Regions from separate parts of the Pseudoalteromonas sp. HF66 genome, predicted to be linked through region 2. Evidence: predicted binding sites of a transcription regulator. Region 2 holds the regulator's gene; the other holds the start of a gene.

The links. Region 2 encodes MetJ, which represses methionine synthesis genes. Its sites were predicted from a motif close to TAGACGTCTAGACGTCTA; they were not measured.
Region 1: a site for MetJ is predicted at 7,604-7,621, ahead of HCZ11_RS14690 (methylenetetrahydrofolate reductase). Genes of this name have one in related genera too.

The regions. Positions count from the first base shown of each region.
Region 1 is NZ_JAATOU010000015.1:53,001-65,015, reverse strand. It holds gene xseA (exodeoxyribonuclease VII large subunit) at 1-676, shown strand, start outside; gene HCZ11_RS14720 (hypothetical protein) at 679-1,266, opposite strand; gene cysE (serine O-acetyltransferase) at 1,353-2,177, opposite strand; gene HCZ11_RS14710 (hypothetical protein) at 2,515-2,919, shown strand; gene HCZ11_RS14705 (helix-turn-helix transcriptional regulator) at 2,923-3,240, shown strand; gene HCZ11_RS14700 (sensor domain-containing diguanylate cyclase) at 3,564-4,505, shown strand; gene HCZ11_RS14695 (pitrilysin family protein) at 4,534-7,419, opposite strand; gene HCZ11_RS14690 (methylenetetrahydrofolate reductase) at 7,666-8,622, shown strand; gene HCZ11_RS14685 (sensor domain-containing diguanylate cyclase) at 8,619-9,587, opposite strand; gene HCZ11_RS14680 (DEAD/DEAH box helicase) at 9,636-10,871, opposite strand; gene HCZ11_RS14675 (DUF3581 domain-containing protein) at 10,967-11,668, opposite strand.
Region 2 is NZ_JAATOU010000014.1:56,719-68,733, reverse strand. It holds gene hslU (HslU--HslV peptidase ATPase subunit) at 1-274, opposite strand, end outside; gene hslV (ATP-dependent protease subunit HslV) at 286-804, opposite strand; gene HCZ11_RS14140 (SPOR domain-containing protein) at 885-1,412, opposite strand; gene priA (primosomal protein N') at 1,428-3,608, opposite strand; gene rpmE (50S ribosomal protein L31) at 3,842-4,057, shown strand; gene HCZ11_RS14125 (malic enzyme-like NAD(P)-binding protein) at 4,630-5,871, shown strand; gene metJ (met regulon transcriptional regulator MetJ) at 5,971-6,291, opposite strand; gene metB (cystathionine gamma-synthase) at 6,516-7,775, shown strand; gene metL (bifunctional aspartate kinase/homoserine dehydrogenase II) at 7,781-10,126, shown strand; gene HCZ11_RS14105 (PBP1A family penicillin-binding protein) at 10,210-12,015, opposite strand, start outside.

The DNA.
Region 1 (12,015 bases), on a different contig from region 2:
GCAATTGGCTCGCGCCATTTTCGCAAGTCACTTACCAATCGTTAGTGCCGTTGGTCACGAAGTCGATACCACAATAAGTGACTATGTAGCCGATATTCGTGCCGCAACCCCTTCGGCTGCTGCTGAGCTAGTTAGCCCAAACACGGAAGAGCTACATAATAAAGTTACACAGTTAGTTAGGCACTTAAATCATGCTTTTAAACATTCCTTGGCAGTAAAACGCAGTACTGCAACACAATTTGAGCATCGCTTACAACTTTGCCATCCACGTAATCAACTAAATCAGCAAGCGCAAAAATTAGATGAGCTTAGTTTAGCCTTGCATGGTGCAATGAATAACAAAATTCAGCGATATGAGCGAGTACTTGCTAACTTAACACCACGCTTGATGCAACGTTCACCTGAAAATCAGCTCGCAAAAAGCGAGCATCAGCTCGCGCAACTACACGCCCGACTGAGACAAACGATGCAACAGCAACTTTCAAGTTCACGCAATCAGCTTTCTTTGCAAGCGAGCCGCTTAGATTCTGTAAGCCCACTCAGTGTATTAGCTCGTGGTTATAGCATTACCAAGAACCAGCAAGGCAAAGTGGTGAAATCAGTTAACGATGTAAGTTCAGGAGAGTTTATAACCACCGAACTTACCGATGGTCAGCTGCACTCGAAGGTCGTTTAACTTTACTCGGTACTAGCGATAACGGTTAGACTGCCATCACTCGAAGTACTGGAAGTAAATTTAAACTGCTTCCACCAGCTTTGTTCCATCATTTTATCGCCTAAATCACGCCAATAACGGCTTGGTAAGTCATCTACACCCTCTGGTTGCAGTAGCTTAAACTGACAAACGGAGCTTTTGCACGTTGCGATTTTTAGCTCTGGTTGTACAGGTAAATCTGCCATGATTAAAAAATCGCTCATCGCAGTTTCAACTTGGTAAGCCCACGCTTCATCACGAGATTGCTCTTCTAACAAGGTATAAAGTTCTTCAAGATGTGAATCAATTTGCTGCGGGGGAATTGCACTTGAACGGTAGTTAGCAATCACAGCTTGTTGGCTTTCAACTTGTAGCTTTAGCCCAGCAATTTGTTGTTCAAGCTCACTTTTGCTAAGAGTTTCTGGTACGTCAGCTTTAGGTGAAGCGATTTTTTTAGCATTCACAGGGACTACCGACTTGGTTTGCTGTGGCGCCTCAACAGTTTGCGCTTCAATAAATTCTTGCTGGTGAGTTTGAGTCTGTTCTAGTGGATTAGACTGAAAGAGTGACATAGCAAGAGCGCCACAAAAAAATGACGCTATAACAGCTAACCCGAAGGATAATTTAGACAATTCCATTGCTCTTTATTGATGTAAAACTACAACATAGCACTGGTGTGTGAGGCATTACTAGCGGTAGTTGTGCCATCATCTAAAAAGTTTTGGTTCATGCTTTCGGCTGGACAGGGGCAGCTCGGTTTGCCGACCACTTTAGCAGGTACCCCAACCACAGTTGTGTGTGCAGGAACTGGACTTAACACCACTGAATTAGCACCAATACGCGCCCCCTCACCGACTTCGATGTTACCTAGTACTTTAGCACCTGCGCCAATCAATACACCGGCACGTATTTTAGGGTGGCGATCACCTTGTTCATTACCTGTACCACCTAAGGTTACAGATTGTAGAATCGAAACGTTATCTTCGATAACTGCAGTTTCACCAATTACAATCCCAGTTGCATGGTCAAACATAATACCATGACCAACTTTACAAGCAGGATGGATGTCAACGCCAAATACTTCTGAGGTTCTGCTCTGAATGAAACGAGCAAGCTCTTTTCGGTTTTGTTGCCATAAGCAATTTGCGAGTCGGTGTGCTTGTATTGCATGGAAGCCTTTAAGGTTCAAGATAACAGTTAAGTAACTATCGGCCGCAGGGTCGCGATCTTTAACTGCTTTTATGTCATGAGCCACATGTGTCAGCATGAGGTCACATTTAACAAAGGCTTGATCGAATAATTCACGGATAGTAAATGCTGATACCACCGCATCTGAGAGTTTATTCGCGACAATAAAGCTAAGCGCCGAACCTAAGCATTCATGATTTAACACACACGAATAAACGTGACTTGCTAAAAGCGGTTCACGGGAAACGACTTCGTTTGCTTCATCTCGAAGCTTTTGCCAAATTTCATGACGCATAATATTGCCTTTCTGGTTGTACCTAACTGCTAAGCCTTTAGTTTAACGGATTTGTAGCAAGATGTACTAACCCGTTATTTATTTGTTCTGGTTATATGTAATAACCAGAGTATCAAACCTTATTTTTGATCATTTGCAGGTGTTTTTAAATCAATCTCATATGACAGCTGCAAACTCTAATGACAGGCACGCGGTTTAATTAAAGTACTTATTTTTCAACAACAAAACAGATATGACATCTTATCTGTCATATGCCAAAATAGGAACTGGCGTATTACTGACGGCGTAAAAAAAAAAATAATCATTAAATTTACATCATCAACTTAACAAGGAAACGATGATGAAAAACGACGTACTAAACTCACACAAATTAGGTTATAAGTTCTACTTTCAAGATGGTGATAATCAAATCGCATGCTTTGGTCACATCATGAGTGGTAAAGAAAAAATATATGTAAACGATGAATTGGTTAGTGAAAAGCGCAGCTTCGGTTTTAAAAGTCACCACGACTTTAATTACCAAGAGAATGCTTATGCAGTCGAATTTGAGATGCAAAATATACTAACAGGTAAGCTTGAATGTTCGTTTTACAAAGCAGGTAAATTAGTTCAACAGAGCACACAGACTTCACTTACAGATAACCCAAAGCAAGTGGCTATGGTTACCTTAGGGTGTTTTATTGGTGGAGCAATTTTTGGTTTTGCCCTAATCACGTTAATTGAACCGTTCATTGGGAAGTAAGTAATGCAACTGAACCCTAATACAATTAAAGCATTGAGGCTTAAATTCGAGTGGACGCAGCAACAACTGGCCGATGCCTGTGATGTAAGCCTACGAACCATTCAACGAGTTGAAAAAGAAGGCGCTGCGTCAAAAGAAACTACCATGAGCTTATGCGCAGTGTTTGAAGTACGCCAAGGTGAGCTCATCAAGCTCGATGACGAATCAACTAATGACAGCAAAGCACACGCAGTGAGTAAGCAAAACCTAGCTGTAATCGTAGCGACTTCTTCGTTTATTAGTTTCGCCCTTGGTATGGCAACAGTATTTGTTATTTTTTAGGAGTGAAATATGACCAAAGAACAACGCGGCTATGCCACACTTATCGGCTTTGTAATAGTAACCATGCTATTTGCGCTAGGTGTTAAAATTGGTTCTATACTTTAGCATTTCCTGATGCTTTACTTAGAGACTTAGGCCAACTGTCAGAACTGAACTTAAAATGCAGTACTGACAGCTGTTAACTACATGAGCTAAATAGGAGCTTTACACTCCCCCTTCAGGACTCTAGCAAAACACTTTTATGAAAGCTTTAAGCGTAGCTTAGAGGAAAATTCGCCATTTATTGCTAACCTTAAATAACTAAGCACTGGCTAGGTTATAAAGTGGTTGAATCAAAAGAGTTTCTAAAGTTAATACTCGATACTATCTCTGAGCATATTGTGGTCATTAATGACTCGGGGGATATCACATTTGTAAATCGCAGCTGGCTATCATTCGGCGATGAGAATGGATGCGAGTGTAACACTCAGTGGGAAAGTCAAAACTATCTAGCTATTTGTAGATCAGCTGCGGCCCATGGCGATGAGTTTGGTGAAAAGGCCTACACCGGAATAAACCAAGTTATCAATCAACAGCTCGCAGAGTTTTACTTGGAATATCCTTGTCATAGTGATACTGAAAGCCGCTGGTTTATGATGCGCGCAGTACCTTTAAAACTTGGCAAAACAGATTATGTTGTGATCAGCCACTTAAATATTACTGAACGTAAACTTGCCGAGCAGCAAGTTCGAGAGCTTGCTCGTATCGATGGTCTAACGCAAGTTGCTAACCGACGTCATTTTGATGATTTTTATTCGCAAGAATGGAGTCGCTGTGCACGCTTAAAACATCCCTTATCCATAGCGATGGTCGATCTTGATAACTTTAAGTCTCTTAACGATAACCTTGGTCATCTAGTTGGTGATAATTGCTTAAAAGAAGTGGCAAAACTATTGTCTGAATTTACTCGCAGGCCCAGTGACTTGTGCGCAAGATACGGCGGTGAAGAATTTGTTCTAGTACTTGGTAATACGCAAAGCCATAATGCTCAATTACTCGTAACACGTTTTATGACAAAACTTGCTACGCTAAAGTTGGCTGAACTGGCTGGCTACCCATTAACAGTAAGTGTCGGGTTAGCCACGCTATATCCTAGTAGTTGTGATGATGCCATGTTACTCATTGAAATGGCTGATAGCGCGCTTTATCAAGCAAAAGAAGCTGGCCGAAATCAACTTGTAGTTGCTGATAACATCGAGCCATTAAGCATAGAAAAATGCCCCTAAATAGGGGCATTGATTAGTTAATTAGTAATTATTGAAATACTTTTTCGACATCAAGTACTTTAATATTTTTCGCTGGTATTGCAAGTTTATAGTCTGCAATCACTTTATCTTCAGCAACAAGTTCTGCCGGTTTTTCAGCGTTATACACCATAGGTGATGTTTGCTCTGATGCTAAACGTTTTTGCATATCTTTGCCGTCACCGGTAATAAACACATAGTGAATATTCTCGGTTTGCAGGTTATCGCGAATAACGCGGTTAACATCATCAAGGGTTAGCTTTTCAAGCTTGCCGCGCACATAGTCTACAAAGCTCTCTGTGTTATAGAACTCACTATCAAGTGCATAGCCTAATTGACGATCTTGGCTTGCAACCATTTGCGGCACAAAGTTAATTAAGAAATTACGAGTCGCTTCAAAATCTTCCTTACTAATGCCATTTTTAATTAGCTTATCAAGCTCAAATAATGCCGTACGTGTTGCAAAGTGAGCATCGTTATTAGAACGCAGCGGGCGTAACCATACTTGGAAAATTTGCTCTGAACGACCTAAGTTAGCATCTGGTTTTGTTTGGAACATACCACGTGGGAAGTATTCGATGTATGCATAGTCGCCGTAGTTCATACCACGGGTTTGACGAATGCGTTGATATAAGAAGCTGTTTGAACTGCGGTGTTCACCAAAATAAGAGCGAACTAACCAAAGGGCTGTCCAATCATCGCTGCTACGAATTGTATCAATTGGGAAACCAAAGGACACTGCGGTAGATTGCGCTGATTTCTCAACAATAGTCGCATGATGACCTTTAAGTACTGGCGCATCAGGGATCATTAAACGGCTTTCTTTACCTTGTGGAAGTTGGGTTAAATCTTTCATCATTGTCGATTTAACATCACTTGGGATAGCACCAATTAGACCCACTGTTAGTTTAGATTGTGTAAACTGGCTATTATAAAACGCTTTGACGTCATCAAGTGTCAATGCTTCAAGATCTGATATGTCACCGTAGTTATAACTTTCGTAAGGATGACCTTTATAAAGCTGATGATAAAGCACTTCTTTACCTAGTTCCTCATCATTTGACGCTTTAAGGCCCGCTTTAATGCTATCTATAAGCTCTTTTTTCAGACGCTTGAAATCATCTTCTCTAAAGCCAGGGTTTAACAATTGATCGCTAACAAGCGCATACCATTTCGCAGCATTATCTTTGTGTACTCGACCACGAAGTGAAATCATCTCTTTATCAAGTTGATAACCAAAGCTTCCCGCCAAAGGATATAAGGCTTTCTTAATATCTTTATAGCTCATTGATTCTGAACCACCTTGCGCTAGCATCGCGGCTGTTAGCGCCGCTAAACCTTTTTTGCCTTGTGGATCAGCTGCCGCACCGGTATTAAATAACCAGTTTACATCAACCAGTGGTGAACTATTTGTTTTATCAAGTACTTTAAAATGACGTTCTGTTGGTGCTTGCTCGATACTTGCCACCGCTGCATTTAAATCAACTTCCTGCTCAAAACCAGTTACTTTATCAAGCGCCGACATTGTCACAGTGGTACGGCTTGAATCAACAAAATACTTGTTTGCTACTGCTTTGATATCTTCTGGAGTGACGCTATCAGCAGTGGCGTAAAGTTGGTTAATAACTTCAGGGTCGCGCTCAAAGTGCATGTAGCTTGCAAGCGTTGAGGCTATTGATTGCGATGAATCAAGACCATTGATAAAGCTGTATTTTAAGTTAGATTTTAAATCAGCTAACTTTTGCGCATCAACTAACTCAGTACGTGCTTGTGCATAAGTACGGTTAATCGCATCACGAGCTTTAGCAAGATCAGCTTCGTTTTCTACTTTTACAAAAACATGTAATAAACCGGGGTCTTTAGTATCTGGGTTATAGGTAAACATTTGACTGGCAATTTGTTTATCAACAACAAGTTCTTGATAAAGTGCCGAGTTATTTGAGAAATAAAGCTGCGAAATCAAATCAAGCGCAGCACGGTCTTTTTGAGTTGGATCCCATGCTGTGCCTTTGTAAGACACTAGTAACCAATGACCCGGTAAACCATCATATTTTTCATGAACGTACTTAGGTGCTTGTTGTTTCGGTTCAGTTGGAATGTCGGCTTGGTAATCACCTTTTTTCCAGTTACCCCAATGCTTTTTCACCATTGCCATAGTTTCTTGTGGATCAACATCACCAACAATGACTAAAGAGACGTACTCGGGCTTATAAAACTTAGCGAAAAACTCTTTACCATATGCCATTTGATCAGGCATGGCTTCGATGTCTTCAAAAAAGCCCATCGTGGTGTGTTTATATGTGTGCTTCTCGAATGCTTCGTTACGAACGGCAGAAAGTAACTTACGAATTGGGCTAGCATTATTCTTTAAATATTCACCTTTTACAGTCAGTGCTTCAGTACGGAACTGCTCTTCGCTGTAAGTCAGGTTTTGGAAAATATCAGCTTCGATTTCGAGTACTTTATCTAAGTGCTCTTTTGAGAAATTTAAGTGATAGTTAGTGTAATCGTTGGTCGTATACGCGCGATTATCAACACCTGAGTTCTTTAAAATATCTGAATAGACATCTTGCGGGAATTTTTCAGAGCCTTTAAACATCATATGCTCAAAGAAGTGTGCAAAACCAGTTTTACCTGCTTCAACTTCATTACGTGAGCCAACCGATACCGGAATTTGCAGTGATACGACGTCTGGGTAGTCGGTTTTCACTACCATTACGCGAAGGCCGTTCTCAAGCTCTTCTAATAGGTAATCTTGGCTAAATACACGGTTATCATCTTGGCTTACTTGCTGCTCAATTTCGACTTCTTTAACCATATTTGACTGTGAGTTACTTGCGCAGCCACTCAGCGCAAGTGTTACAGCAAAACTGGTTGCTAATAATCTAAATTTCATAATGTTCCCTTGTTAGTTATTTTTCTCATAATGATTGCAGCCTGATTATGCATCAAAGCGCCAGAAAATATGAGGGTCAGGGCTATAATTTATGTAAACAGGTGTGTCAATTTCGTAGAACACCTCACATTCAACTTGAGTAAAATTCATAGTCATTGAAAAACTTTCATCAGAAAAATCTATCTAGACGTCTAAATGGCTGCTATATTGTTTACATAGACATTAGCACAAGCTGGAATGAGGATTATGGCTTTATCATTACAAGAGAAAATTGAAGACACCAATCAAGGCGTCTACCTTATCGGTACCACACCACCAAAATCAGGTACTGATAAAGCCATGCTTGAAACTATTGCCCAAAAGCTACTAGGTCGCTTGCACGAAATTGAATACGATGGTGTGATCATTTACGACATTCAAGATGAAAGCAGCCGAATTGCTAAACCGCGCCCTTTTCCGTTTAAAGAAACGGTTGATCCACGTGAATATAGTCAACTACTTCGCAGCCTCTCACAACTGGATGTAATCACTTATAAAAGTGTTGCCCAACGTGGTGAAGCTGAGTTTACCGAGTGGTTAAATGAAACTCGAAATGATTTTGAATTAAAGAACTTAGTGCTAGTAGGTAGTCCATCATCTCATGGTGACATCAAATTAAGCCTTTCTGATGCTTATAAAACGCTAGTAAAACAGAATAGCGATGTATTTTTAGGTGGCGTTACTATTGCAGAGCGTCACGCTAGCAAACGTAATGAACATGAACGTTTAGTCGAAAAAACAGCGCAAGGCTGTAAGTTTTTCATCTCACAAGCCGTTTACAATGCCCAAGCGACTATTGATTTGATCACCAGCTATGCCCGCAGCTGTAAAGCACAAGGCACAACCCCAAAGCGTATTATTCTAACGTTTACTCCATGTGGCGGTGAAAAAACCTTAGAATTTATGGAGTGGTTAGGAATTTCGGTACCAGAGGCGACTAAGTACCGTATGTTAGATTCGGCAAATACATTGAGTGAATCGGTGCGTATTTGCCGTGAGAATCTTGACTTAATTTTACAAAGCTGCGCGCATTTAGATGTACCGCTCGGTTTAAATATCGAAAGCTTAACTAATCGTAAAGAAGAAATTGATGCGTCAATTAACCTTTATCGTTTACTTAAAGCGACCATGGAGCTGAACCTAGCTGAGAAACAAATAGCTTAACGTGCTGCCTTCGAGGCTTGCTTTTTCTCATACATATCTTCATCTGCTCGTTTTAATAGCTCAGCAAAGTTTTCTTTTGGCTGAGCTATCACCCCAGAACCAATACTTAAACTCGTAACTGGAATGCCCCGCTTTGCTAAATTAGATTGATAGGTGGTGTTGAGCTTATCGGCTATGCTTTCTATGCAATCACCTGGCTGAACTTGCAATAAAGCAATAAACTCATCGCCCCCTAAGCGGCCAATAATATCGGTTTCACGAAGACACTCTTTCATAGTGTCAGCTAAACAAATAAGCGCGAGATCGCCAACTTCATGGCCGTAAGTATCGTTGAGCGGTTTAAAACTGTTTATATCAATAAACAAACAGCTAATGTCAAAGCCAAGACGTTTCGATATATTCAGTTTATGTTGGCAAAGTAGGTCTATTGCGCGGCGATTATAAATATTGGTAAGTGAATCGAGCATGGCAATTTCACGCATCTGCGTAAAATTATCTAACAAAGCAAGGTCGTCCTCAACCATATCGCGAAGTTGCTCTATTAATTCTAAAAAGCTCTGTTGATAGTGAGTCTGCTTAAAATCCATTACACAAAATGTGCCAAACGGTTCACCATTAGGCCAACTAATAGGTACACCAAGGTAAGATTCAAAACCATCTTTCACTAGTGGGCTATCATCCCACTGAGAGTCTTTACTTGCATGATCAACATAAAGTGGTGCCATATCTCGCACAACTTTTTTACAGAAGATATTATCGTCAGCATTTAATTCAGCCCCTGCTTCATAGGGGTTTTCTTGCTGCTCACTGGATACAATAATACGATAAACATTGTCAGTTTTATGGACGATAAAACCCGCAGGAGCAGAAAACAACTCAGTCATGAGATTAATTGTTTTCTGCCACTTTTCTAAGGAAAATTGTTTATCAGCGCGGCGAAAAACCCACTTATTTTCTTCTAACATACTAAACTCTCAACTTTAGCCTGAGGATAGTATAAATATATGCCAAATTTAGGAACGTCTCCTACTTTTTTGCCCTAAGATACGTTTTTTATCACGCGAGCGCCGTGCTTTATTTGTATTTTTACGAACCTGTTTTGGCTCTTTGGTTAAATCAGGCTCATATCCTGGTAACCACTGTGGAGTAAGTCTCGTGTCGAGTAAGATATCTATTTCATCCAGTAACCATTGCTCATCAATACTAACCAGCGACATCGCCATCCCTTTCTCGCCAGCACGACCTGTACGACCAATACGGTGTACATAATCTTCGGCCACATAAGGCAGTTCGTAATTGATTACATACTTTAACGAAGCAATATCAAGGCCACGAGCAGCAACATCTGTCGCTACCAGTACTCTTGTTGCACCGGATTTAAAGTTATGTAGCGCTTTATCTCGTGCTCCTTGGCTTTTATCACCATGAATAGATTCAGTTTTTAAACCGTCTTTACACATTTCTTTTGCAAGCACATCAGCGGTTTGTTTAGTACGAGTGAATATTAGTACTTGCTGCCAATTCTTCATACCAATCATATGCGATACCAGTTCACGCTTACGATCTTCATCAACCGCATAAACTAGCTGCTCAACTTCAACCGCTGCTGAGTTGCGTTTATTTACTTCAACTAATTTAGGATCATTCAATAACTGCTTACTTAGCTTAAAGATGCTGTCGTCAAATGTTGCTGAAAACAGTAAGGTTTGACGATCTTTTGGCACGTGACGCAAGATACGATTGATCTCGTCAATAAAGCCCATATCAAGCATGCGATCAGCTTCATCGAATACCAAAGCATTAATACTAGAGAGCTTAATACTGCCCTTGATCACATGATCAAGTAAGCGCCCAGGTGTTGCGATGACAACCTGTGCAGCTTTTATGGCTTTAATTTGTGGGCCAATACTGGCGCCGCCATAAGCAAGCGCCGCTTTTATATCTGTGTGCGCAGCATAGCGCTCTACACTTGCAAATACTTGCTGAGCGAGCTCTCGGGTGGGCGTTAAAATAAGTACCTTAACAGCATCAGGGAGTACTTCAGCAGACATCAAGTTGTGCAGTAGTGGTAAAACAAAGGCGGCTGTTTTGCCCGTTCCGGTTTGTGCACTGCCCATTACATCAGCTCCCGCTAAAATGAGTGGGATGGTTTGCGCTTGAATTGCTGTGGGGGTGTGATAATTCTCTTCTTGCAAAGCACTTAGCAATGCAGGTGCAAGATTTAACTCTGAAAAGGTCGCTACTGACATATTCTGAAGTACATTTGGCTATAAAAACGCTATTGTACGCTGAACATCAGCAACAAAAAAGGCGCAATGAGCGCCCTTTATAGCAAATGTAGAGATTACTCTGGTTTAAGTGATTCTTTACGGTGATTATAAAAACTAATTAAGTCATCAACCGTTGCTTGGCAATAATCACGAATACCAGATACAAGCATGTGCTTTTCACCTGAGCCTACTTTCTTGCCGTTTTCTAAAAGGTTAAAGCGAAGCGTAATTTTTCCGCGCTTGCCAGTAAATTCAAAATCAGGTTCCGCAAATTGTAATTCAGGTGCGCTAATATCAAGACGATCTAGGTTAATCAGCATTGACTCGTAAATCACCATAGGGCGCGCAGGGTTGATCATCACGTCTTGCTTACCCATTAATGGGATGATGACATGCGGAAACGTAGTACCAGAAAACTCAACATAATTTTTAATTAAGCTATTCGTTAATTCTGGACACTGGCTAACAGCACCTTCTCGTTTAACTTTTAGCATTACTTTTTCGCCATCGGTAATCGCAAACTCATCAGCACCCTCAGGGAAAGTTAGCTTTGAATTTTCATCAACCATACCAGCGAAAGTAAACTCCATTTTTTCACTTATGCCGTAACGGTTTAAAACCAGCGAAAAAAGTAAATCGCCCGGTACACAAAACTTTTTAGCGTCTTTATCGTGTAACGGATTGAAATCATCAGCCACTAATTTGGCGAAACGACAGCCTTGCTCACGTGAGATAGAAACGTAATCAGCATGCTGCTGATAATAAGGACTTAACATAATTGTTCACTGCTTAAACTACTTATAACCTGACTATACTACCAGAAAAATAGAAAATAGAGGTCGAATCTGTTAATTATAAATCACGAACTTAGGAGATGTTTAATGACATCAGCTAAAATATTGGTTTCGATAGGCTAAATCTAAATTGTATCAATTTGTACGAAAGGATTAACAAATAAAGCAGATTAGTAAACACTTAGACTCAGCTAAACATAATGAAAAACTATTAGCTAAAACTAAATATAAATTCAGTTTTCTTTTTAAAACAACAAACTAACTTTTTAAACATTAAGAAATATGCCAACAAGCTGAAAATACAGGCTTTGCATAGCACCTATTTGTAG
Region 2 (12,015 bases):
CATAGCCCACTTCAGTGAACTTGGTTGCTTCAACTTTAATGAAAGGGGCATTAGCAAGTTTGGCTAAGCGGCGAGCAATCTCAGTTTTACCCACACCAGTAGGACCAATCATTAAAATATTTTTTGGTGTTACTTCAGCGCGTAAATCGTCGCTCAGTTGCATACGGCGCCAGCGATTACGTAGCGCGATTGAAACTGCTTTTTTAGCTTTAGCTTGGCCAATAATATGTTGATCAAGCTCGTGAACGATTTCTCTTGGCGTCATCTCAGACATGGCAGTTCCTATTACAATTCTTCAATAGTTTGGAAATTATTCGTGAATACACAGATATTGCCTGCAATTGTTAGGCTTTTCTCTACAATGTCACGTGCACTTAGGTCGGTATTTTCTAGTAGCGCTGTGGCTGCTGATTGTGCGAAGTTACCACCACTGCCAATCGCAATTAGGTCGTTTTCTGGCTGCACAACATCACCGTTACCTGTGATAATTAATGAAGCAGTTTCGTCTGCGACTGCTAATAGTGCTTCGAGCTTTCTAAGTGCGCGATCACTACGCCAATCTTTGGCCATTTCTACGGCAGCCTTAGTCAGGTTACCTTGGTGCATTTCTAGTTTGCTTTCAAATCGTTCGAAAAGGGTGAAGGCATCAGCAGTACCGCCAGCGAAACCAGCGATTACTTTGCCATTATAAAGACGTCGAACTTTGCGGGCGTTGCCCTTCATTACGGTATTACCAAGTGAAACTTGGCCGTCGCCACCAATAACGACCTTGTCGTCGCGGCGTACACTTACAATAGTGGTCATGATTATTCCTCATCATCGAGCGGCGAAGCCGCTCGTAAAAAGCGATTGATGAGGTGTTTATATGGGTGAATGAACTAAAATCAAGTCCAAAGCCAAATTCCGCAGCCCATTATTTTGATGCGTTTAAGTTTATTCTTGTCACTTTCGGCTAAACGTTTGGTTTCGTAAGGGCCTAAGCGCACTTTATACCAAATACCATTACTGCCTTGTGTTTTCTTTACCTCGGCAACTAAGCCTGCAAAAGCGATTTTTGCTTTTAATGTTTGTGCTTGTGCCATGGTTCTAAAAGAGCCGCATTGCATTACATAAGGGCCTTTTTGTTCAATCTCTTTGACCTCGACTTGAACTTCATGCTCTTTAATCTCCTTAATGAACTCAGGCGTTTTAGGAGGCGGAATGATAGCTTCTTCTTTTTTAACTGGGTTTGCTTGCTGCTCTACTAACTCAGGATCGGCATTATGTTTGATATACCACAAGCCGTAACCAAACCCGCCTACTAAGATAAGCGCAATTAAAACAAGAAAAATTGGGAAGGGCTTTTTTGCCGGGGCTTGTTTTTTATTATTTCGATTTGCTGGTTTTTTATTTATGTAATCGTGTTGTGCCATGATTCTTAATTGGCCTTAAATCATATCTATAGGATCAACATCTAGGCTCCAACGCACCTTTTGCGCTAATTTACTAGTACTTATATAGTCAACCATCTGCGCTAAATATTGGTGTAAGTGAGAGCGTTCCTGCGCCTGAATATGTAATTGAAAGCGATATTTACCTGCTACACGTTCCAGTGGCGCAGGTATCGGACCAAGCAATTGTATACCAGATACGTTCTGGACAGGAACCAAATCAGTTAAAAAATCGACCACTTGATTAATGTTATGCCCTTCTGCACGAACCATGGCCATATTAGTGACAGGTGGAAGCTGCGCATCTTCTCGCTCTGTGAGTGCATAGCGGGCAAAATCTTGGTAACCATTATTTACTAGGTCTTGTAGTAGTGGATGCTCAGGAAAGTGAGTTTGCAGTAATACTTGCCCTGGCTCACCACTTCGCCCAGCACGGCCTGCCACTTGTGTAACTAGCTGTGCTAAATGCTCTGTCGCGCGAAAGTCACAGGAATATAAACCACTATCGACATCTAAGATTAAAACGAGACTCACATCGGCAAAGTGGTGGCCTTTTGCCAACATTTGCGTACCGACTAAGATACGAGCACCACCTTGATTAATATCATCAAGTGCTTTCTCTAAGCTGCCTTTACGACGGGTTGAGTCGCGGTCAATACGACTAATCGGAATATCAGCGAAGGTTTGTGTTAAAAACTCTTCAATTTGCTCAGTGCCTTTACCATTTGGAAAAATCTGCGTGCTGCCACAATCTGGACACTGATGGGGCACCTGATGTTGCTCACCACAGTGGTGACAAATCATTTGGCCAATGGCTTTATGAAAGGTTGCGCTAGTGCTACAACGTGAGCACTCACTTAGCCAACCACACTCATGACATATGAGGGTAGGTGAAAAACCTCGGCGGTTTAAAAACACCATCACTTGCTTGCCTCGCTCTAAATGTTGACGCATATAGGCAAGGCTGGCATGGGCAATACCAGCTTGTTCTGGTTGGCCTTTCATATCGATTAATTGGAACTGATTATCAGTGCTGGTTTGGGCGCGTTCAGTAAGACTCAATAACTGATATTTGTTATTAATTGCTTTGTGTAAGGTTTCAAGTGCCGGTGTGGCGCTACCTAAAACCAGTGGAATATTATGCTGGTATGCTCTATAAGCGGCTAAATCTCTGGCATGATAACGTAACGTGTCTTGCTGTTTAAACGAGCTGTCGTGCTCTTCATCAACAATGATCATCCCAAGCGATAAAAAGGGTAAGAAAATACTCGAACGTGTACCGATCACTATGGCACAACTGCCTTTTTCACAGAAACGCCAGGTTTGTAAGCGTTCATTGTCTGTTAGTGCTGAATGCCATAGCATTATTGGTGTATCAGGAAATCGGCGACGAAAACGGTTAACGGTTTGAGGTGTTAAGCCAATTTCGGGCACTAATACTAAGGCTTGTTGACCTTTTTTAAGTACTTCTTCTAGGCATTGCAAATACACTTCAGTTTTACCACTTCCGGTAACCCCTTCAAGTAAAAAGCTAGTAAAGCCGCAAGCTTGATTAATGCTTGTACAGGCAACGGCTTGCTCTTTATTAAGAATTGGTTTGTTTCCAACGGTCGGCACGCGTTGCTGCCATTGGTTATCATGTTCGATAAACTGAGTGATCAATTCTTTATCGAGTAGGCCGTCGATGGTTTTTTTTGTAAATCCGAGTGCTTTTAATTCAGTAACAGATGATTTGCCCGATTCGGCTAGCTGCTTTAATAAACTCAACTGGGTTTTTGCTTTTAGTGATGGAAGCTTTGCGCCTTTATCGGTCAGCTCAACCATATTAATACTGGTTTTATCTGGACATTCGCCTTGTCTTAAAGCAGCCGGAAGTGCCGTATGAATGGTTTCACCCAATGGGTAACAGTAGTAGCGGGCAGTAAATTTTAGCAAGGCTAGATGCTGCTCTGATAAAACTGGTGTGTCGTCTATTACATCAATAATAGCTTTAATTTTGTCTGCAGGAACTTCTGTTGATGTTTTTATAGCGAGTACCACAGCGACCTTTTTTTGACTGCCAAATGGCACACGAACTCGCATACCTGGCTTTAAGTCAGGGCTATGCAGCAGCTGTTCAACTTTATAATCGAAGGTACGCTGTAAAGGGACTTTTATGGCAACTTCTACAAAGTGCATAACAACTCAACTGAAACAAAGATAGAAGGATAATGTACTAAAATTACTGTTAAAAACCTACCAACAAATACTGAACAACAGGCCACTTGATTATTTTTTTAGCGAAAGATGCATTTAAAGCTTGTCGCAAGGTCACTTGAGCTATAAAATACGCGGCCTATTAATTGTATTAACTGCGTATGGTGCCAGACTTCGGGTTTGGAGAGCGATACGGCCTTAACTAGAGGTTCCCTATGAAAGAAGGTATTCACCCTAAGTACGAAGCTATCACTGCAACTTGTTCATGTGGTAACAAATTCGAAACTAGCTCAACTCTTTGTAAAGACATCCACTTAGACGTATGTTCTGAGTGTCACCCGTTTTACACTGGTAAGCAAAAGATTCTAGACACTGGCGGCCGTGTTGATCGTTTCAACAAGCGCTTCGGTGCACTTAGCAGCAAGAAGTAATTTCTGCTGTTTAGTTAAAAGAAGCACCTTAGGGTGCTTTTTTTATACCTAAAATTCATTAAGTATACTTTGAACTCATCACTAACTTACCATCTTCACTTATTTCTTTTGCATAACTATTTCTGAGTGTTATGCCCACTATGTCGCTAATTGTGCAGACAAAGTGTAAACCCTTGACTATATTCTTTTTTGTATAAATGCATACCAATCCGCAATAATACTTAATTAAGCGTATTGGTATCTAAAAGTTATTAAAAATAATAATTTTAAATAATTTCGTAATTAAATGCTGTGAACTTCGTTGAAATGGCGGTTTTAGGTTAATTTCGGCTATTTGCAGTGTTCGTGCATACAAAATACAAAAACACGTGCTTAAAAGGCCATAAATAGGTGAATTTTTATGTCTAATTAATCGCAACTATGCACAGAAATTGTGGGGAAATCCTTTAAAATTAAGCGATATAGCTTATAACAGGATAGACCTGATAATACTTGGAATTTTTATACATTACAGGTATCGTACTGATGCAAGCTCTCTCACTTTTTAACTTTTTGCAGGATACTATCGCGTTATGTCAGATTTTCGTGAACAAGCATTACATTACCACGCTCACCCCGTTCCAGGTAAAATTAGTGTTGAACTAACCAAGCCAGCCGAAACGGTTAACGATCTCGCTTTAGCTTATAGCCCAGGTGTGGCTGAACCGGTCCGCGAAATTGCTGCTGATCCAGCAAATGCCTATAAGTACACAGGTAAAGGTAACATGGTTGCGGTTATTTCAAACGGTACCGCAATTTTAGGTTTAGGTAACTTAGGTCCGCTTGCATCAAAACCTGTAATGGAAGGTAAAGCCTTATTATTCAAACGTTTTGCTGGCCTTGATTCAATTGATATTGAAGTAAAACACCGCACAACAGAAGATTTCATCAATACGGTTGCTAATATTGCTGATACCTTTGGTGGTATCAACTTAGAAGATATTAAAGCACCAGAATGTTTTGAAATCGAAAAAGCGCTTATTGAACGCTGTGATATTCCCGTTTTCCATGATGACCAGCATGGTACAGCTATTGTTACTGCTGCCGGTATGCTTAATGCCCTTGAAGTACAAGGTAAAGATATCGAAGATGCCATTATTGTATGTTTAGGTGCCGGTGCTGCCGCAGTTGCTTGTATGGAGCTTTTAATTAAATGTGGCGCACTACGTGAGCACATCTATATGCTTGACCGTAAAGGTGTGATCCATACTCGTCGTGATGACTTAAACGAGTATAAGCAACTATTCGCTAATAATACTGATAAGCGTACATTACAAGATGTTATTGCTGATGCTGATGTATTCGTTGGTGTATCAGGTCCTAACCTATTAACTGCAGATGATCTTAAGCTAATGGCTGATAAACCAGTCGTGTTTGCGTGTTCAAACCCAGATCCTGAGATTGCACCAGAAGTTGCGCACAGTGCACGTAACGATTTAATTATGGCTACGGGTCGTTCAGACTTCCCTAATCAAGTAAATAACGTGCTTTGCTTCCCGTTTATTTTCCGCGGTGCGCTTGATGTGCGTGCAACGGCAATTAATGATGAAATGAAAATTGCGGCAGTACACGCTATTCGTGGTATCGCTAAAGAGTCTGTACCAAATGAAGTACTGAAAGCGGCTGGTGTTGAGTCACTAGAGTTTGGTGCTGAGTACATCATTCCTAAGCCAATGGACCCGCGTTTATTACCTCGTATTGCACGTGCTGTTGCTGAAGCTGCAGTGGAGTCAGGTGTAGCGCAAATCGAGATGCCAGAAGATTACATGCGTTAAACTTAATTACTCAAATTGTATAACGCTAATAAAAAACTCAGCCTTGGCTGAGTTTTTTTATATCTGCGATTATCGGCGGTGATCCGATGGCCGAAATACTTATTCTGAATCAAGCACTGGGATATCTAACCCCATTTCTTGCATAATTCTTTTAACTTCTTCAGGTACCTTTTCAGGGTTGTCTTTACGAAGGTCGTCATCATTTGGTAATGGTTGACCTGTAAAAGCATGTAAGAAAGCTTCACACAATAACTCGCTGTTCGTCGCATGACGCAGGTTATTGATCTGGCGGCGTGTACGCTCGTCAGTTAATACTTTTAATACGTTAAGTGGGATTGATACGGTAATCTTTTTTACTTGTTCTGATTTTTTACCGTGTTCTGCATATGGGTGAATGTATTCACCGTTCCATTTAGCCATAAGTTGTTTCGTTGCCTCGGTTGTCAGTGATTTACGCCTTATTCACAGCGCAAGATGCGGAAATTCTATCTCTTTAAAAAAGATAGTCAAATACTAGTTATTTAGCCATCTAGTGGTGTAAATGTATAAACTTCTATGTGTGAGCGATAAATGCTTTGACTTCTCATATTTGATCATCTAACCTTTTAGACGTCTAAACATCCAGTTCAGGAATAGGTGATGAAATGAGCGATAAAAATAAAGCGACGATTACTGTTCGTCACGGCATCGAAGCCGATAAACATCATGGCGCGGTTGTACCGCCAATTTACTTATCAACCACCTATTCATTTGCTGATTTTGATACTAAGCGCCAGTATGACTATGGCCGCAGCGGTAACCCGAATCGCGATATCTTAGCTGAAACCTTAGCTGAACTTGAAGGTGGCGCTAGAGGTATTATTACTGCAACAGGTATGTCAGCAGTGCATTTAGCGACTCAGCTATTAAACAGTGACGACACCTTAGTGATCCCACATGACTGCTATGGTGGTAGTTATCGTTTATTCACTTCGCTTGAAAAGCGTGGCCTGTTAAAACTAAAAGTTTTGGATTTAACGAAATCTGAAAATCTCCAAGAAATTTTATCGATTAAACCTAAGTTGATTTGGATAGAAACGCCAAGTAATCCAATCTTGCGTTTAACAGATATTAAAGCAATCACTAGTATTGCTAAGCAGTGTGATGCTTTAGTTGCGGCTGATAACACCTTCTTATCACCTGCGCTGCAAAACCCAATTGAGTTTGGTGTTGATATTGTTGTTCACTCAACTACTAAATATATTAATGGTCACTCTGATGTGGTTGGCGGTGCGGTGATTGCTGCTACGCAAGAGCTAGGTGATGAGCTTGCTTGGTGGGCAAATAATATCGGTATTACTGGTGCACCATTTGACAGTTACTTAACGCTTCGTGGTTTACGTACTTTAAATGTGCGTTTAAAGCAGCATCAAGAAAATGCTTTTGCGATTGCGGAGTATTTAGAAAACTCTCCTTTTGTAAGCCAAGTTTATTATCCAGGCCTTGCTTCTCACCCACAACATGAGCTTGCTAAAGCACAGCAACGTGGTTTTGGTGGCATGGTGAGCTTTGATATTAAAGGCGACATTAACGATGCTGCAGCGTTTTTAACCAGTCTTAAAGACTTTAGCCTTGCAGAGTCGTTAGGTGGGGTAGAAAGCTTGATTTGTCACCCTGCAACAATGACCCACGCAGGCATGGAGCCTAAAGCGCGCCTTGAAGCCGGTGTGGGCGATACTTTGATCCGTATTTCTGTAGGCATTGAAGATGTAAAAGATCTTATCGCAGATTTAGACCGTGTTTTCAATTTAGTAAAACCAGGTCAAGGCCAGCAAGCTGCTAAAGCTGAAGTAAAACAAACACAGCAAGATACACAACAAAACGCGTCATTTAAGTTAACGCCTGCGCATACGGCATTGTGGTAGAAGAGATGGTAAATATTGTTCATAAATTTGGTGGCTCAAGCTTAAGCTCTGCAGATCGTTATCATGCGGTAGCTAACATCGTTCTAGCGAATACAGAGCAGGGTGACTGTGTGGTTGTGTCGGCATCAGGTAAAACAACCGATACTCTAGTAAAACTTTGGCAAAGTTACCAGCAGCAAGATAGGCAAGCTGTTAACGATATTTTATTGCTTATTGATAACAATCAACGAGCCTTAATTGAGCAATTACTTACAGGCCAGAATAAACAACAGGCGTTGGCGCAGCTAAATGATGAGCTTGCGGTTTTAAATGAATTAATTAGTCAACAGCAGTTACTTGAGGCGCCTTTACTTGCCCATGGTGAAGTATGGTCGGCGCGCTTGTTGGCCGCTTACCTAAATCAGCTCGGTGTCGCTGCGCAAGATGTTGATGCAAGGCAGTTATTTACTTTAAATGACGGGCAACTATTACATCAAAAAAATCAGCAGCAATGCACAAGTATAATTAGTAAGTCACACATAAACGTAGTAACGGGCTTTATAGCTGTGGATTGCCAAGGCAATACGGTTACATTAGGGCGCAACGGCAGTGATTACAGTGCGACGTTACTGGCCAGTTATACTTTTGCGAAACAAGTGTCTATATGGACCGATACACAAGGCGTGTTTAGTACAGATCCTCGTAAAGTTAAAAATGCGCTTAAATATGCCAAGGTTTGTCGCGAGCAAGCTAACTTATTAGCACGTTTAGGTAATCCTGTACTGCATGCTAAGACGTTATCGCCGTTAAAAGGCACCGAGATCAAGCTAGTTGTTAGAAGTAGCTTTGATTGCGATGCAACGCCAACCGAAGTAGTAAAAGAAGGCTATAGCAAAGCAAAACGTTTTATTACTACCTTAGATAACATCGATTTATTACGGGTTGATAAACTTAGTAGTGGTGAAGTAGGTGAACTAAGCCAGTTAATCCAGCACAGCCTGCACCACTTTACTAAAGATGGCGATACTTACTTATTAGTGCCAGGCCAAAGCACTCATCAGGTTGTAGGCCACTTAGCGGGTCGCGCCAATATTGTTGAGTCTAATTTAAGTGGTTGTGCAGTGGTTGCACCAACAACTGATGTAATTACGCTTACAGATCAAGCGACAGCGCTTTTAAAAGAGCAAAGCATTCATCCTCGTTTTGTACAACAAGATGATAACTATGTGTTGATCTTAAATGACCAGGCAATTGATAGTGATGTTTTAACTCTTCTACATGACAAATTAGTCAACAAAGGCCAAGAGCTGGCCATTATCGTTGCTGGTCTTGGTAATGTGGGTGAGGTGTTCTTATCGCAACTACAAGCTCAGTTTGCTCGTTTATCTGCTCAGTATAAAGTAAAAGTTGTTGCTCTTTTACGCTCAAAGCAAATGCTTTTTAGTGCCAGTGGTTTAAATACTGAAACATGGCAAGAGCAATGGCACAACGAAGCGCAAAGCTACAACAAAGCTGAGTTATTAGCACGTATCAATGAGCTTGATTATGAACACAAAGTAGTGATTGATATTACAGCCAGTGAGGCCTTTAGTCAGTTTTATCCTGATTTTATAGAACTTAACTGCCATTTGATCAGTGCAAACAAATATGCTGGCACCGCCGCCAGTAGTTGGTATCAAACATTACGTAATAATTTAGCCGAGCGAAATTTATTGTGGCGCTATAACACCAGTGTGGGGGCAGGTTTACCAATTAATTTTGCTTTAGCTGATTTACAAAATAGTGGTGACAGAATTAACCGTATTGAAGGGGTATTTTCAGGTACCTTGTCATGGTTATGCAGCAGCTATGATGGCAGTGTGCCGTTTTCAGATTTAGTGCTTCAAGCTCAGCATATGGGCTATACAGAGCCAGATCCTCGTGAAGATTTATCTGGCCGCGATATGCAGCGTAAACTGCTAATTTTAGCGCGAGATCTCGGTCTTGATTTAGAGCTTGATGACATTGCTTTAACTCCACTCATGCCTGAAGCGTTAGCAATAGGTAGCTGGCAAGATTTTCTTGCAAATAAGCAGCTACTCGATGATTTTATGACTGAAAAAGCAAACTTGGCTGCAGCTGAAGATAAAGTTGTGCGCTATACCGGTGCTATTACATTAGTAGATGGTAAGGTCAAAGCACAAGTTGGCTTAGTCAATGTTGGCAAAGATGATGTACTAGCAGGTCTTAAACCGGGCGATAATATCTTTGTAATTAATTCACAGTGGTATTTAGATAATGCATTGGTGATCCAAGGCCCTGGAGCGGGCAAAGAGGTCACCGCAGCGGGGATTCACTCAGATCTTTATTGGTTAATGAATAACCTAAAATAATTTTGCTGATCTTAGTTTAAATGGCTAAGCAAAAAGCGCCCTTTGGGCGCTTTTTTATTATCACAACTACTTATACAAATTGCTTAAAACAGCTCTTCTTCTGTGCTGAGCTTTTCTTCAAACACATCAGTAGGTTGATCAAGTACATACTTGGTTGGCGCAGTGCCTTTAATAAAGTACTCAAAGCGACTAGTGTAATCGTTTTTATGGCTTAAAAGGCCCGTCGCTAAGTCGATACGAACCGATACTAGCCCCTCAGGAAGTTCAATAGGTGCTTCTGGCATACCATCAAGGGCTGCACGCATAAAGTCGACCCATGCCGGTTGCGCTGTTTTAGCGCCTGATTCTGCACCAGATATTTGCGATTTATCGAGGTTATTATTATAGGTCGAACGGCCAAGGGCCTTACCTGGGTTATCAAAACCAACCCATACCGAAGTCATCACATTGCGGTTAAAGCCGCTGAACCAAGTATCAACAGAGTCATTGGTGGTACCTGTTTTACCGGCTAGGTCACGACGACCAAGGGCTTGTGCACGCCAGCCTGTACCACTCCAACCCGTTTTATGAGTCCAGCTACCGCCACCCCAAATAGCACTGTGCATAGCTTGTGAAATTAAGAAAGCATTTTGCTTTGAAATGATTCGTGGTGCACAACGTGGGGTGCTAGTAACCTGAGTATTTGGAATATTTATCTGAGTATCATCCAGAGATGCAAATTCAGGGGTAATGGCTTGTTGTGGTTCATCACAGGCAAGTTCAGGCTCTGTTTTAAATAACACATTTCCGGCAGAGTCTTGAATTTCTGAAATAAAGTATGGAGTAATTAAGTGCCCACCATTAGCAAAAGTACTCATCCCCCTCGCAAGTTCAAGAGGAGTGATAGAGGCGCTGCCAAGTGCCAGCGATTCACTACGGTTAATATCACTGTTTAAAAAACCAAACTTAAGCAAATGATCGGCTGTGCGCTCAAGACCAACACCACGTAATAAGCGTACCGAAATTACGTTTTTCGACTGGGCAAGTGCTCTACGAATACGGATAGGTCCATTATAAACCGCAGGACTGTTTTTCGGGCGCCATGCGACACCTTGACTTTTATCCCACTGATTAATTGGTGCATCATTCAGAATAGAAGCGAGTGTATATCCATTTTCAAGTGCCGCTGAATAAATAAACGGCTTAATGTTTGAACCTACTTGACGTTTTGCTTGGACTGCACGATTGTATTGGCTTTGCTCAAAACTATAACCACCAACAATCGCTTTAATACGACCATCTTGTGGATCTAGTGAAACCAATGCGCTCGAAGCTTCGGGCACTTGGCTTAATATATAGCTGTCATCTGCATTTTTACGCAGCCAAATTTGCGCTCCAGCCGTTAGGATTTCACCAGCGGTTTTTGGTGCGAAGCTTTGACGGTATCGCGTAATATATTTACGTGCCCATTTTAAGCCATCCCACTCAATAGTAACTTGTTCGCCGCTTTTTAAAAGCACATCGATTGACTGTTCTGCGACATTTGTTACAACACCAGCCAATAACGGGCCAAATTCTTTAACATCTTTTAGTTTATTTAAGATTTCTTCTTGGCTAAGTGGGCTCTCGTTTTCACTGTCCCATAACTGTGCCGTAGCACCACGGTAGCCATGACGCATGTCGTAAGCATGTAGGTTATCAACAATGGCATCTTGTGCTGCTTGCTGAATATTTGAGTCAACGCTAGCGTAGACCTTAAAACCAGAATTATAAGCGCGCTCATGGCCATAACGTTCAACCATATCAGCACGCACCATCTCAGAGATATATGGTGCATAAACTTCAATTTCTGCGCCGTGGAATTTTGCAGTAATAGGCGCCTTAGTGGCTTCTGCGTATTCACTCTGCGT